DNA from 2 places in the Succinispira mobilis DSM 6222 genome. Region 2 is predicted to be linked to the other one. Evidence: a T-box and tRNA genes for the amino acid it is inferred to sense, from the RefSeq annotation. Region 2 holds a T-box; the other holds one or more tRNA genes.
What was found. The T-box of region 2 lies ahead of thrS (threonine--tRNA ligase). A T-box ahead of a tRNA ligase gene usually reads a tRNA of that ligase, here a tRNA-Thr.

Region 1: it has a tRNA-Thr gene. The T-box ahead of thrS (threonine--tRNA ligase) is inferred to sense a tRNA for this amino acid. The anticodon was not compared.

The regions. Positions count from the first base shown of each region.
Region 1 is NZ_KB913028.1:1,698,373-1,705,041, reverse strand. Features, by position in the region: gene SUCMO_RS0108045 (GNAT family N-acetyltransferase) at 499-1,017, shown strand; gene SUCMO_RS0108040 (phosphoribosyltransferase family protein) at 1,067-1,621, shown strand; tRNA gene SUCMO_RS0108035 (tRNA-Thr) at 1,687-1,762, shown strand; gene SUCMO_RS0108030 (PocR ligand-binding domain-containing protein) at 2,301-3,344, shown strand; gene SUCMO_RS0108025 (oligopeptide/dipeptide ABC transporter ATP-binding protein) at 3,513-4,457, opposite strand; gene SUCMO_RS0108020 (ABC transporter ATP-binding protein) at 4,450-5,238, opposite strand; gene SUCMO_RS0108015 (ABC transporter substrate-binding protein) at 5,276-6,669, opposite strand, start outside.
Region 2 is NZ_KB913028.1:1,309,918-1,316,586, forward strand. Features, by position in the region: ribosomal protein L20 leader region at 5-117, opposite strand; gene SUCMO_RS0106250 (peptidylprolyl isomerase) at 160-741, opposite strand; gene thrS (threonine--tRNA ligase) at 747-2,657, opposite strand; T-box leader at 2,711-2,934, opposite strand; gene SUCMO_RS0106260 (hypothetical protein) at 2,989-3,438, opposite strand; gene SUCMO_RS0106265 (tetratricopeptide repeat protein) at 3,454-5,217, opposite strand; gene SUCMO_RS0106270 (coenzyme F420-0:L-glutamate ligase) at 5,325-6,515, opposite strand; gene SUCMO_RS0106275 (Zn-dependent hydrolase) at 6,608-6,669, opposite strand, start outside.

The DNA.
Region 1 (6,669 bases), 390 kb from region 2:
TAAACAAGGCGGCGGGTGAGTTGCCCTATCTTGTCTGAGAGTAAAGCAGCATACATATACGTTTTTAGTGGCTTATTAGTGGCTTATTTTTCACCAAATACTACAAAATATAACTAACAAACACCAAATGTTAATAGCGCGAAGCCTTGTATTTTAAGGCTCCGCATCATTAACAGCAAAAGACACCAAATCCAATTCCCGCATTCCCAAGCCGTGGGTCACGAGTTCGAATCTCGCCACCCGCTCCAAGTAAATTCAGCCTATACAGCTAATGTGTAGGCTTTTTTTATTTTGTTGCTCGAAAAAACCGCAGGTCATGCGTGCAACCCGCGTGCAAAAAGCCGTGTATCAATGGGTGCAGAGTGGGTGCAATAGTGGTAGTAAGCTGGGAGTAAATAGGCATAGTAACAAGCAATGATTATGATATACTATTAGGGCATTCAATAAATTAGCGAAAATTTATTAAAAGTTATTAGAAAATAAAGGATAGATTAAAATATGTGTGAACAAATAAATAAAAATTTTAAGATACGCTTTGCACAGGCAGCGGATAATAAATTGATTTTAGAATTAATAAAAGAGCTGGCTGGCTACGAAAAGTTGCTAGCAGAGGTTGTGGCTACGGAAGAAATACTGTATGATTCTCTTTTTGTGAAAAAACAAGCTGAAGTAATAATTGGCGAATACTTAGGTGAACCAGTAGCTTTTGCCTTATTTTTTCACAATTTCTCTACATTTTTGGGTAAAGCAGGAATATATTTAGAAGATCTATATATTCGCCCTGAAGTGCGTGGCAAAGGCTTAGGGAAAATAATGTTAGCTTATTTAGCAGAGCTAGCCATTAAACGTAATTGTGGTCGTCTGGAGTGGTGGTGTTTAGATTGGAATAAAAATTCGCTTGAATTTTATTACCAAATGGGCGCTAAAGCAATGGACGAATGGACAGTATATAGGTTAAGCGGTGAAAAATTAGCGGAACTTGCAGAAAAATATCATGTAAACTACAAGAATGATTAAAAATATGGTATAATTTTTTTCGTGAAAAAAGTAATAAAGTGGAGGACCAATGCAAAAAGGTTATGAAATAATTTTAGACCAAACAAAATATATATTACCAATAATCGAAGTTAGTCCAGGGGTGAAAATAGCTTTATTTGATACTATGTCTGATAGGAAGATGTTAGTTTCAGCTGTGAATGCTTTAAGTGCAAAAATTAAGGAAAAAATAGCAGGTGATTTTGATGTTATTGCTTCTTCGGAAAGTAAAGGAATACCATTAGCTTTTGCATTAGCAGAGAGGTTCGACAAAGATGTGGTGATATTCCGGAAAGAGCAAAAGTTGTATAATCCACAGGCAATATCGGAAAGTGTGCAAACGATAACTACGGGAAAGCAACAAAAACTTTGGTTCGATTTAGAGAAAAAAATCTTATTGGCAGAGAAAAAAGTTCTAATTGTAGACGATGTTGTTAGTTCTGGAGCCTCTTTAGCGGCTATGAAGCGCTTAGTAGAGAAATGTGATGGAAAAGTTTGTGGACAAGCTTTTGTTTTAGCTGAAGATGAGGCCTACAAGCGCGAAGATATAATTTATGCAGCGGTTATTCCGATAATGAAAGATTAAATGAATTTTTATAAAACACTTGACTGAAATTTAATTTAGGTGGATAATAATACTGCAATTATTTTGCTACTGTAGCTCAGTTGGTAGAGCAGCTGATTCGTAATCAGCAGGTCGCAGGTTCAATTCCCGTCAGTAGCTCCAAGTAAGTAAAGTCTGTATAGTGATATACAGACTTTTTTCTTTTTTGTGTATAGAAAACCATGGATTGTGCACATGGTTCCGAAAATCTTAAAGCTATACAATAGCGATAGTTGAAAATAAAGTACAAATATGGGAAAGGTCAAGTTTGTTGTAAAGGATACTATATTAACACAGGGGCAAGAAATAGAGAAACATAAGAAAAAAATGCTTTTAGAATGAAAATGGAGTTTTTTGTAAAAGAGTAAGGAATATAAGGGGAAGATGATTTTTATAAATAGGCTAAATCGGTTTAAATAGTTAAATAAATTATTATGATTGATATAAGGCTTGTTACTAGAAGTATTGTTTCATTTTTCGGAATATGCTACAATTAATTAAAATATTGACAACAAATTAGTTAGTTGGTACTTACTGAAAAGACTTATGTTTTTTAAAACGCCTACATTTCAAAATCCGAAACAGAAAGATTTATTTTCAAAGTAACTAAAACACAAAAAAAGTGTTTTTAGCTATAAAAAATAAGAGGAGTGCAAAGAGTATGATGCAAAATTCAAAAACAAAAAATATTCAAGATTTGCAAAACATTAAATTGACAGATGTAATTGATTTGGAGTTTTTGCAAAGATTTCAAGATGATTTTGCTAAGGGGGTTGGACTTGCTAGTGTAACTGTTGATACAGATGGCAATCCTGTAACTAAGCCAAGTAGCTATACAAGATTTTGCGATCATACTCATTCTACGGATTGCGGAGATAAGCGTTGTGCGGCTTCACATAAAAAAGGTGGAGAAGAAGCTGCTCGTTTAGGTCGACCTGTAGTATATGAATGTCACGCGGGTTTGATTGATTTTGCTGCTCCGATTTTATTAGAAGGAAGACAAATTGGTACTATTTTAGGGGGGCAAGTGCTAACAGAATTACCCGACGAAGCGAAATATCGTAGAATTGCTAAAGAAATAGGTGTAAATGAAGAGGAATATGTAAAATCGGTGCAAGATATTCGTAAGTTGTCTAAAGAGGGGATTGAAGCTGCGGCTAATGTATTATTTATAGTCGCTAATAATATGTCTAAAAGTGCTTACCAGCAACGCAAATTACAGTCAATATCTGATGTCTTAAATGATGGAATTGCGCAAATATCCTCAACCATGGAAGAAATGGCAGCTTCTGCAGGAACGGTTAGCGAAAATCAAAACAAATTGAATTCGGAAATAAAAAATGTAGATGTAGTTACAGCACAAATTAATCAAGTAATGGATTTGATTAAAGAGATTGCGGATCAAACTCGATTATTAGGATTAAATGCAGCGATAGAAGCAGCTAGGGCCGGAGAAGCTGGTTTAGGGTTTAGTGTTGTTGCACAAGAAATTCGTAAATTAGCCGAAGATTCTAAGCAAACAGTAGGTAAAATAAAAGAGTTTACCACTGTGATTCGGGATTCTGTAACTAAAACTGTAGTTATGGGTAACGAAACATCTTCGACGGTAGAACAACAAGCGGCGGCAATTCAAGAAGTAACCGCTAGCATTGAAGAAATTCATAGTTTAACAGAGCAACTGAATCATTTAGCTAATGAAAAGTAATAAGTTTAATTTTTTAAGTTGAAAAAAATCAAGGCTAGACACTTTGTAGCAAAAAAATACAACAGGGTATCATTACATGATAACCCTGTTGTATTTTAGCATTATGAGCAATTGAAAATAAGCAAATAGTTTTTTTAAAAGACAATATTTTAAAGTTGAAGAAGTAGGTTAAATTAAATGGCAAGCAGCTTGATGCCCAACTTTAATTTGCTTTAAAACAGGTGGTTCGCTACTGCAAATTTCTTGGGCAATGGCACAACGACTTTGGAAAGGACAGCCTTTAGGTAAATCTATAGGACTAGGGATATCACCTTCCAGGGGTTCAATTATTTTGGTGTTAGAAGTAAAAACAGATTTTATCAAGGCTTTAGTATAAGGATGTAGAGCATCTGCCGATAGTTCATATTTTGTGTTATCGAGCATTTCTACAATATTGCCTAAATACATTACCGCTATTTTATGAGAAAAGCTATTTACTAAAGCTAGATCATGGCAAATAAACAAATAGGTTAGCTGTTTTTCACGTTGCAATTTTGCTAGTAACTCACAAATTGTATTTTGTACAGAAACATCTAGAGCTGAAGTCGCTTCATCAAAAATTATAATTTCTGGCTCTAGCGATAAAGCACGAGCTATACCGAGACGTTGGCGTTGTCCGCCACTCATGCTATGAGGATAGCGGTCTTTAAAGTCAGGTGGAAGCTCAACTAAAGTCAATAACTCGCTAGCTTTGTTGTCAACATCAGCTTTTTTAATTAAATTAAAATTCAACAAAGGCTCACAAATAATATCTTTTACTTTCATTTTAGGGTTGAAAGAAGATGAAGGATCTTGAAATACCATCTGTAGTTTGCGACGAGATTGCCTTGCGGCTTCACCGCTTAAGTTTAAGATATTAACACCATCTAAGATGATTTCGCCGCCATTGGCTGGAAATATTTGGGTAAGAGTGCGCATTAAAGTAGTTTTACCGCAACCACTTTCGCCAACAATGCCTAAAGTTTGCCCTTTGGTCGCTGTTAGGGAAATGTTATTACAAGCAGTAAGTGTTTGACCTTGCTCATTTAAGAACTTTTTGGTTAAACCTTTTATCTCTAAAATTGTATTAGACAAAACGTTTTCCTCCAATTTCAATTACTGAATCTAAAAGTTTTTGCGTGTATTCATGTTGAGGGTTTTTTATTACTTGCTCGCAGGAACCACTTTCAACAATAACTCCATTTTTCATTACGATAATTTTATCGGCCATAAAAGAAGCGACCCCGATATTATGCGTAACAATTATTATGGCGGTACTGAATTCTTTCTTTATATCCATCATTTGCCGAACTATTTGGGCTTGGGTAGTAACATCCAGAGCGCTAGTTGGCTCGTCGGCTAATAGTATTTTGGGATTAAAGGTAAGTGACATAGCAATGCCCACACGTTGGCGCATTCCTCCAGATAACTCAAACGGGTAAGAAGACATTATATTCTCAGGATTAGGTAAATGCACTTTAAGAAGCATTTCTGTAGCTATTGTATAAGCTTGATTTTTATCTAGATTAGGAGCATGATTTAAAATATAGTCTATGTATTGAGTACCTATTTTACGAATAGGATTAATCATATTACCTGTATCTTGAAAAATCATGGAAATATCATGGCCACAGAGGGCACGATTTTGTTTAGGCGTGTTTTTTAGAATATCAACGCCGTTAAACAAGATGGAACCGTTTGTAACTGTTGCTGCTGTAGGCAGGCAAGACATGATCGCTCTAATCAAGGTTGTTTTCCCACTACCGCTCTCGCCAACTATGGCAATAACTTCCTGCTCTTGCAGTTCAAGATTAACATTTTTAACAGTTGCATTACCGTTATAGCTAATATCTAAATCCGAAATTTTTAATAACATAGTTTTATAATTATCCTTTCGTAAATGGTAATATAAATTATTTTGCTGGTTTTATGTCTTTAGTGATCCAATAGTAATCAGCAGGTAAAATTTCAGCGCCAACGATATTAGTACTGTTAATCATATTAGTCTTAGGATAGCCAAAGAAAATTGCAGCGGCATCATCCATAAGAATTTGCTCCATACTTATAATTAAATCTTTTCTTTTGGCTGCATCGAATTCGATCGATAAGCTATCGCTTAAGGCATCATATTTAGGATTGCTGTAGCCTGCGCCATTTTGTGGGTTGCTACCGTTAATATTTGTCTTCCAATACCAATTCATATATATTTCAGGATCACCAGTGTTAGCAGTAATTATATTAGAAATTATTAGGTCAAATTCACCGCGTTGCCCCATACCGTCAAGAACATTGTAGTCAACATTTTTTAATTTAATGTCAAAGCCTACCTTTTTAGCATCAGCTTGAGTTGCTTCAGCAAAAATTGGCAATTCTGCTCGACCACTGTAATATACAAAGTTTAGAGTCAAAGGTTTTCCATCTTTATCAAGAATGCCGTCGCCATCACTATCTTTCCAACCCGCTTCTGCAAGTAATTTTTTAGCGCGCTCTACATTATATGCATTTTTATCAACTAGTTTATTAAAACCATAATCAAGAGAAGGTGGAATTGGCGCTTTCCCAGGAATGAAAGTATTTTTCAAAAGCACTTTACTGTAAGTTTCTCTATCTAGACTTGAAATTAAGGCCTCACGCACACGTTGGTCACTTAAAGGGTGTCCAGTAGCAACATTTAAGCGCGCTAAAGCTGTACGCAAAGAGGCAATTTCCGTTATATTATATTTGTCCTTTTTATTAAATAAAGACAAATCCCCAGGGGCAATATTTACAGCCATATCAACTTCACCAGATTGCAGGGCCATAGCTCTGGTATTGGCATCATCAATAGAAGGAATTTCAATGGTTTTAAAAGGCACGGTTCCATCCCAATAGTTAGGATTAGCTTCCATTATGGACTTAGCTTTAGTAAAAGATTTAACGACATAAGGACCAGTACAAATTGGACCTTGTTTAGCATAATCCCGATCTTTGACGCTGGTGTCGATAATTACAAATAATGGATCGGCAAGCATCCCAGGTAATCCCGGGCAAGGTTTGGTAGTTTTTATAACTAAAGTTTGCCCATCAGCAGTTATTTCAGCATATTCGAAAAAAGTTTTAGCGCGATTAGATTTAGCAAATACCCGCTCAAGAGAACTTTTTACAGCTGCAGCAGTTAATTTGTTGCCATTAGAAAATTTAGATTTATCATTAATTTTAAAAGTCCAAGTTAATTTATCCGGGCTGATTTGCCAACTTTCAGCCAGCCAAGGAGTATTATTCATTTGTTTATCAAATTTAACTAAACATTCACCTAGACCGTAACGAA
Region 2 (6,669 bases):
CTCCTAAAATATATAAAAGCGGGTGAAAACACTTCACCCGCTTAATACAACCACAATTGATGTATTAACCCAAACTACTTAATAGTTAGGTGAGAAGCGTAACTTCTACTTTATTATTTACTCTGATAGTATAACCCATGTAATTTGTCTTGTCAATAGTTACTTTGAACTTTTCAATTTTTGAATTCTTATTGTTTTAACTACCACTTTTTCTAAAGGTTTATCACTTGGATTTGTTTTAACTTTGCTAATTTTCATAACTACATCCATACCACTTATAACCTTACCAAAAATCGTATGATGATTGTCCAACCACGGAGTAGGCGCAACAGTAATAAAAAACTGTGAGCCTCCGGTATTAGGACCAGCATTTGCCATTGATAAAATCCCTACTTCACTATGCTTTAAGTCCTTATGAAACTCATCTCTTATAGAGTAACCTGGACCACCAGTACCATCTCCATTCGGATCGCCACCTTGAATCATAAATCCATCTATAACTCGATGAAAAATAGTTGCATCATAAAACTTTTTTTCTGCTAGTTTTATGAAGTTGTCTACTGTTGTTGGAGCTTTATCTTGATATAATTCTACTGTGAAATTGCCCAAATTCGTTTCAAAAACTGCCGTAGGATTTACTTTACTTACTTCTTTAGTTTTTTGTTTATCGTCAGACGATGAACAACCTGCCAAAAGCAATGCCAAACTTAGTAAAAAAATATAAATTATTTTTTTTCTCATATAAATTACTTTTTCTCCTTAATTTCTGCCATCAACATTTCAATAAAATTATCAATCCCTTGACTTCCTAAATCTCCTTCGCCACGTTTCCGAACTGCAACAGAATTAGTTTCTATTTCTTTATCACCAATAACAAGCGTATAAGGGGTTTTTTGAACTTGTGCTTCACGAATTTTATAGCCAATTTTTTCATTACGATCATCAACATAAGTTCTTACACCTAATTCAAAAAGTTTTTCATTAAATGTTTGTGCAAATTCGACATGTTTTGTTGTAATCGGCAAAATACGAACTTGAATAGGCGCCAACCATACTGGAAAAGCTCCAGCATAATGTTCGATTAGTATCCCAATAAATCTTTCAATGCTACCATAAACCACGCGATGAATCATTACTGGACGATGTTTTTGTCCATCTTCACCAACATAATTCAAATCAAATTTTTCTGGTAACAACATATCTAATTGTATTGTACCACATTGCCAAGTTCGACCAATAGAATCTGTTAGGTGAAAGTCGATTTTAGGTCCATAAAAAGCTCCATCTCCAGGGTTAATTTTATATGGCATTCCATAATCTTCTAAAGCATCTTTTAATGCATTAGTGGCAACTTCCCAAACTTCATCATTGCCCATAGCTTTTTCAGGCTTAGTGCTTAATTCCGCGTGATATTTCAAACCAAAAACGCTGTAAACAGTATCAAATAGATGAATTACACCTTGTATTTCGTCTTTTATTTGCTCAGTAAGCATAAAAATATGAGCATCATCTTGTGTAAAGGAGCGAACACGCATCAAACCATGTAGCGCGCCAGACAGTTCATGTCTGTGTACTAAGCCCAATTCACAAGTACGCATTGGAAATTCTTTATAGCTATGTGGTTTCGCTTTATAGACTAAAATACTGCCCGGACAATTCATTGGTTTTACAGCATAGTCTTCCCCGTCTATTTGAGTAAAATACATATTATTACGATAATGATCCCAATGTCCAGATTGTTCCCAAAGATGTCTTGATAAAATAACCGGAGTTTTAATTTCTTGATATTTAAATTTAAAATGCAGTTGACGCCAAAAATTCTCTAATTCATTTCTTATTGCCATCCCGTTTGGATGGAAAAATGGAAATCCTGGGCCTTCTTCTTCTAAGGTAAATAGTTCTAGCTCTTTACCTAATTTGCGATGATCTCGTTTAGCTGCCTCTTCTAACATTTTTACATGGGCTTCTAATTCAGGCTTGCTGTTAAATGCTAAACCATAAATTCTTTGCAACATTTTATTTTTTTCACTACCACGCCAGTATGCTCCAGCAACACTTTGTAGCTTAAATGCTTTTATTTTACTTGTACTAGGAACATGTGGTCCCATGCACAGGTCTATAAATTCGCCTTCACGATAAATTGTAATAATTGAATCTGCTGGTAATTCATTGATTATTTCAACTTTGTAAATTTCCCCAGCTTCTGTAAACATTTTTAAAGCTTCTTCACGACTAACTTCAATTCTCTCTAAGGGAATATCTTCACTAACTATTTTTTGCATTTCCTTTTCGAGTTTTTGCAAACTCTCTGGAGTAAACACTTCTGGGCAATCGATATCATAATAAAATCCATTAGCAATCGCTGGTCCTATCCCAAACTTCGCTTCTGGATATAAGCGTTTTATCGCATGAGCCAATAAATGCGCTGTGCTATGCCGCAATACATGCAATCCTTCATCATCTGTCCCTAATAAAAATGCAATTCGTGCATCTTCGTGAACTTCACGCGTCATATCTAATTTTTCCCCATTAACAATACCTACTAAAGCTGTTTTTGCCAATCTAGGTGCAATAGACGCCGCAATTTCAGACAGCTTTACACCTTTTGGATATTCTCTAGTTGCTTCATTCGGGAAAGTAATTGTAATCATAGCCATATTAAGCACTCCTTATATAATATATTTAATTAAAATAAAAAAATCTCATCCCAAAAAGGGACGAGATTATCGCGGTTCCACCCTTGTTAGTATTGAAAAACCAATACTCACTCTAGTAGCTAGTAACGCCAGCCTAAACGGTATAACTTAGTGCTCCAGCACATTCGTCAACAACTCCGAGGTGGTAAATCAACTCTATTTATCCATTGTTTTCAGCCACGCCAACGGTCTCTTTAAAAAATAGTTATAGCCAATTCTTCCTCATCTTTGTTTTTATTTATTAAACTATATTTATGGATTATACTCTAATGTTTTTACAAAGTCAATATCATTACTTTTTAATTTCAAGCAGTCCTGCACTTTCAAAAAAACTTACCTTATAAATAACTTTATCAATTTTGTATTCCCACTCAAATACCCCTAAATAAGTATTTTCCGTTTTAGCTTTTCCAAATTTTTTATTTAACACCCTTACTACGGAAGGAGTGTAATCCGGATCATAATCATCAAAAACAACCAAAATTGTCTGCATAACCCCTTTTTCAGAATAAGCATCAAAGGTTAAATTTTTTAAACGGCCTTTAAAAGTGGCATTATCTGTTATATCTCCATAAATATCGGTAAACGATTCGATATCTCTAGTTGCTTGAACTTTTTCCCCCGGCAAAATCATTTTCTTTAACAAATATTCATAATCATCTGCATAACTTGCATAACAAATTCCTTGAAAAGTCAATCCAAATATACAAACAAGCAGCAAACCTATTTTTCGTAGCCGCATATAGACAATCGCTCCTTATCTAATTTGACCTTGTCTTTCAACTTGATTATACCAAAACATAGCCTGATTAATATTTTTTTCTAATCCTAACCCAACCTCATACATATGACCTAATTTCGCTTGTGCATATACATTGTTTTGCATAGCCGCACGTTTATACCAATATGCCGCGGCTTTGTAATCTTGTTGAACCCCTTTACCATTTTCATACAATAATCCAATTTGAAATTCTGCATCCACAAAACCTTGTTTAGCCGCTTCTAAATACCAAAATAAAGCTTTTTCATAGTCTTGTAGTAAAATGCTACCTTCTTCATACAATTCTGCCAATCTAAATTGAGCAATCGGATAAGAATTTTGTGCGGAATTAACTAGAAAATACATAGCTTGTTGTATATCTTTTTTTACACCTCTACCAGAAGCATATATTAAGCATAATGCAAATTGAGCCGGAGCATAGTTTTGTTCTGCAGCAGCTAAATACAATTTCAATGCTTTTTTATAGTCAGACTTCACTTTTCTACCTTGTTCATAAATATTGGCCAAATGATATTGAACCTCTGCTAAACCCATTTCTGCAGCTTGCTCATAGTAAGCTAAAGCTCGAGAAAAATTCGCCTTAACCAATTTGCCTTGCTCAAATATTCTGCCTAAACGAGAAATCGCTAAAACGTTACCATTTTTACCTGCACGCTCATATAACTGCAAAATACGATTTATACTTTTTTCACCAGTGTTAGTTTCTTCTAAAATTCTAGCTAAACTATACATTGCCGCAGAATGATTCTGCTCAACTGCTAGTTGATAGTAATTAGCTGCCTCCTCATATTTTCCCTCACTCCGGTAAATTTCCCCCAAACTGTACTGAGCTAGGCCATTTCCTTGAGCAGCAGCCTGTTCATACCAATTTTTGGCTTGTTCTTGATCGGCAACTACATATTGTCCACTGGCATATAAATTAGCTAAAATTAATTGTGCTTCAACTTGGCCTTGTTCTGCAGCTTGTCTATACCAATAAATTGCTTTATTCTGTAGTTCTTGATCCTCAGAGCTTATGTATATATTGGCTAATGTTATTTGCGCTAAGCTTTTGCCTTGAACAGCTGCCTTTTCATACCAATATTGTGCTTCTTGTAAGTCTTCACTTACGCCCTTACCATGCTCAAACATATACGCCAAATGAAATTGGGCATCTGGATTGCCAGCCAAAGCAGCTTGACGATAATATGCATAAGCAAGCTGATAATCACGTTCAACCCCTGCACCACAGTCGTACATAAATCCCAAACTAGCTATCGCATCTATATCTCCCTGAGCAGCAGCTTGCTCATACCAGTATTTAGCTTGTGTAAAATCTTGCTCCAAGCCGCGACCTAAAGCATAAATGTGTCCAAGGCTACTTTGTCCATAAGAACTCCCATTCTTAGCTGCCATAGCAAACCAGTAAGCGGCCTGTTCAAAATCTTGATTTACTAAAACTCCATCAGCATACATACAACCTAATTGCACCTGAGCTTCAACAACATCTTGAACAGCTGCTTTTGTGTACCAATATGAAATTAATTCCGCTCTATTTTTTAAATCTAACTCTGATTCATATATTTCTGCTAAGCAATATTGAGCCAAAGCATTATTTTGTTTAGCTGCTCGCTCAAACCATTTCAATGCTTGCTTTTTATCTTCAGCTACTAATTTCCCTTTTTCATACATTAAGCCTAGACAAAATTGGGCTGTACTATCACCTTGTTCCGCTTGTTGTTGTATTGTGGCAATATTCATCTTTAAACCCACTCCTCATTCTAAAAATACTGTCTATGTGCATAATACTAGCACATTTCCCACAATAATTAAAGGGCTATACTTTTACAAAATATAGCCCTTTATAACTATTTTGACGCGTAATTATCAAAATAACCTTGAATATAAATAATCGGTGTTCCCTTGTCACCACTGCCACTAGTTAAATCGCATAAACTTCCCAATAGGTCAGTTAATTGGCGCGGCGTGGTTCCTAATGAAGCTTCTTGAGCTGTTAAATCTTGAGCTTTTTCATTTATTTTTTGACGCATCGCTTGTTCTAGCTCTGCATTATTTAAATGATTTAATTCTGTATCTGCTATATATTTGATTTTTATCTCATTGGGCGTTCCCGCTAAACCCTGTGTGAAAGCTGGTGAAACAACGGGATCAGCCAATTCCCAGATTTTCCCAATTGGATCTTTAAACGCCCCATCACCATAAACCATTATTTCTAATAATTTACCAGTTTTTAAAAACATTTCGCGTTGGATTTCCTCAACAATCGGTTGACAGTCTCGTGGAAATAATTTAATTTTATCTTCACTAGCTTTATTAGAACCAAGTAAACCTACCTCTAGATTATATCCTGCCTTATCCCGTTTTGTAGAACAAATTTCATCTAGTGAAAACACACATTTCGCGCCAGTTCTAGCCAGAATTTTTTTGGTGCGTTGCCGTTCATGAATATTAGCAACTAAAATATTATCCGAATAGTTGAGAGCCACACGAGAATCATTAGCTAAAATAACTTCAATTTGATTTTCTTTAGCTAAACTTTTATAGTAAGCTACATAATCAATTCCCGTAAAAGGGTGCTTCACAACTTCACCAAATATCTTGCGATAATCAGCTTCTGTTAAAACCTGATTATAGGGGTTAATATTTGCTTGATCCATTAATTCAATATCCATTAAGTGATTGCCCACTTCATCGGCTGGATAGTTCAAAATCAAATATATTTTTTTACCGGTCAAAGCAATTGCTTTCAACAAGGAAGAAAATCTATTACGACTTAAAATCGGAAATAAAACTACTAAACTATCGCCCATAAATTTTTCATTTATCTCTGTGGCAATATCTTGCAAAGAAACATAGTTCCCTTGCGTTCTAGCCACAATTGACTCAGTTATCCCGACCACATCGCGATCAGCAAATTCAAAGCCCGCTTCTTTTTGTGCTGCTAACAGCGAGTCTACTACGATCGCAACAATATTATCGCCTTCTTTTAAAATAGGTGCGCGCACGCCTCTAACTACTGTTCCAATTTTTCTGCTCATATCTAGCCTCCATCAAGCCGTTATTCATCCAATTTACTAAAAGCTTAGCATAATGCCTTTAGTAGTGCAAGTTATATAGCCTCTTGAAAAATTTATATTTTACTTAGATTTTTTAAAGTCTGCTCTAAAACAGTCAGTCCTTTTGCTATATCAA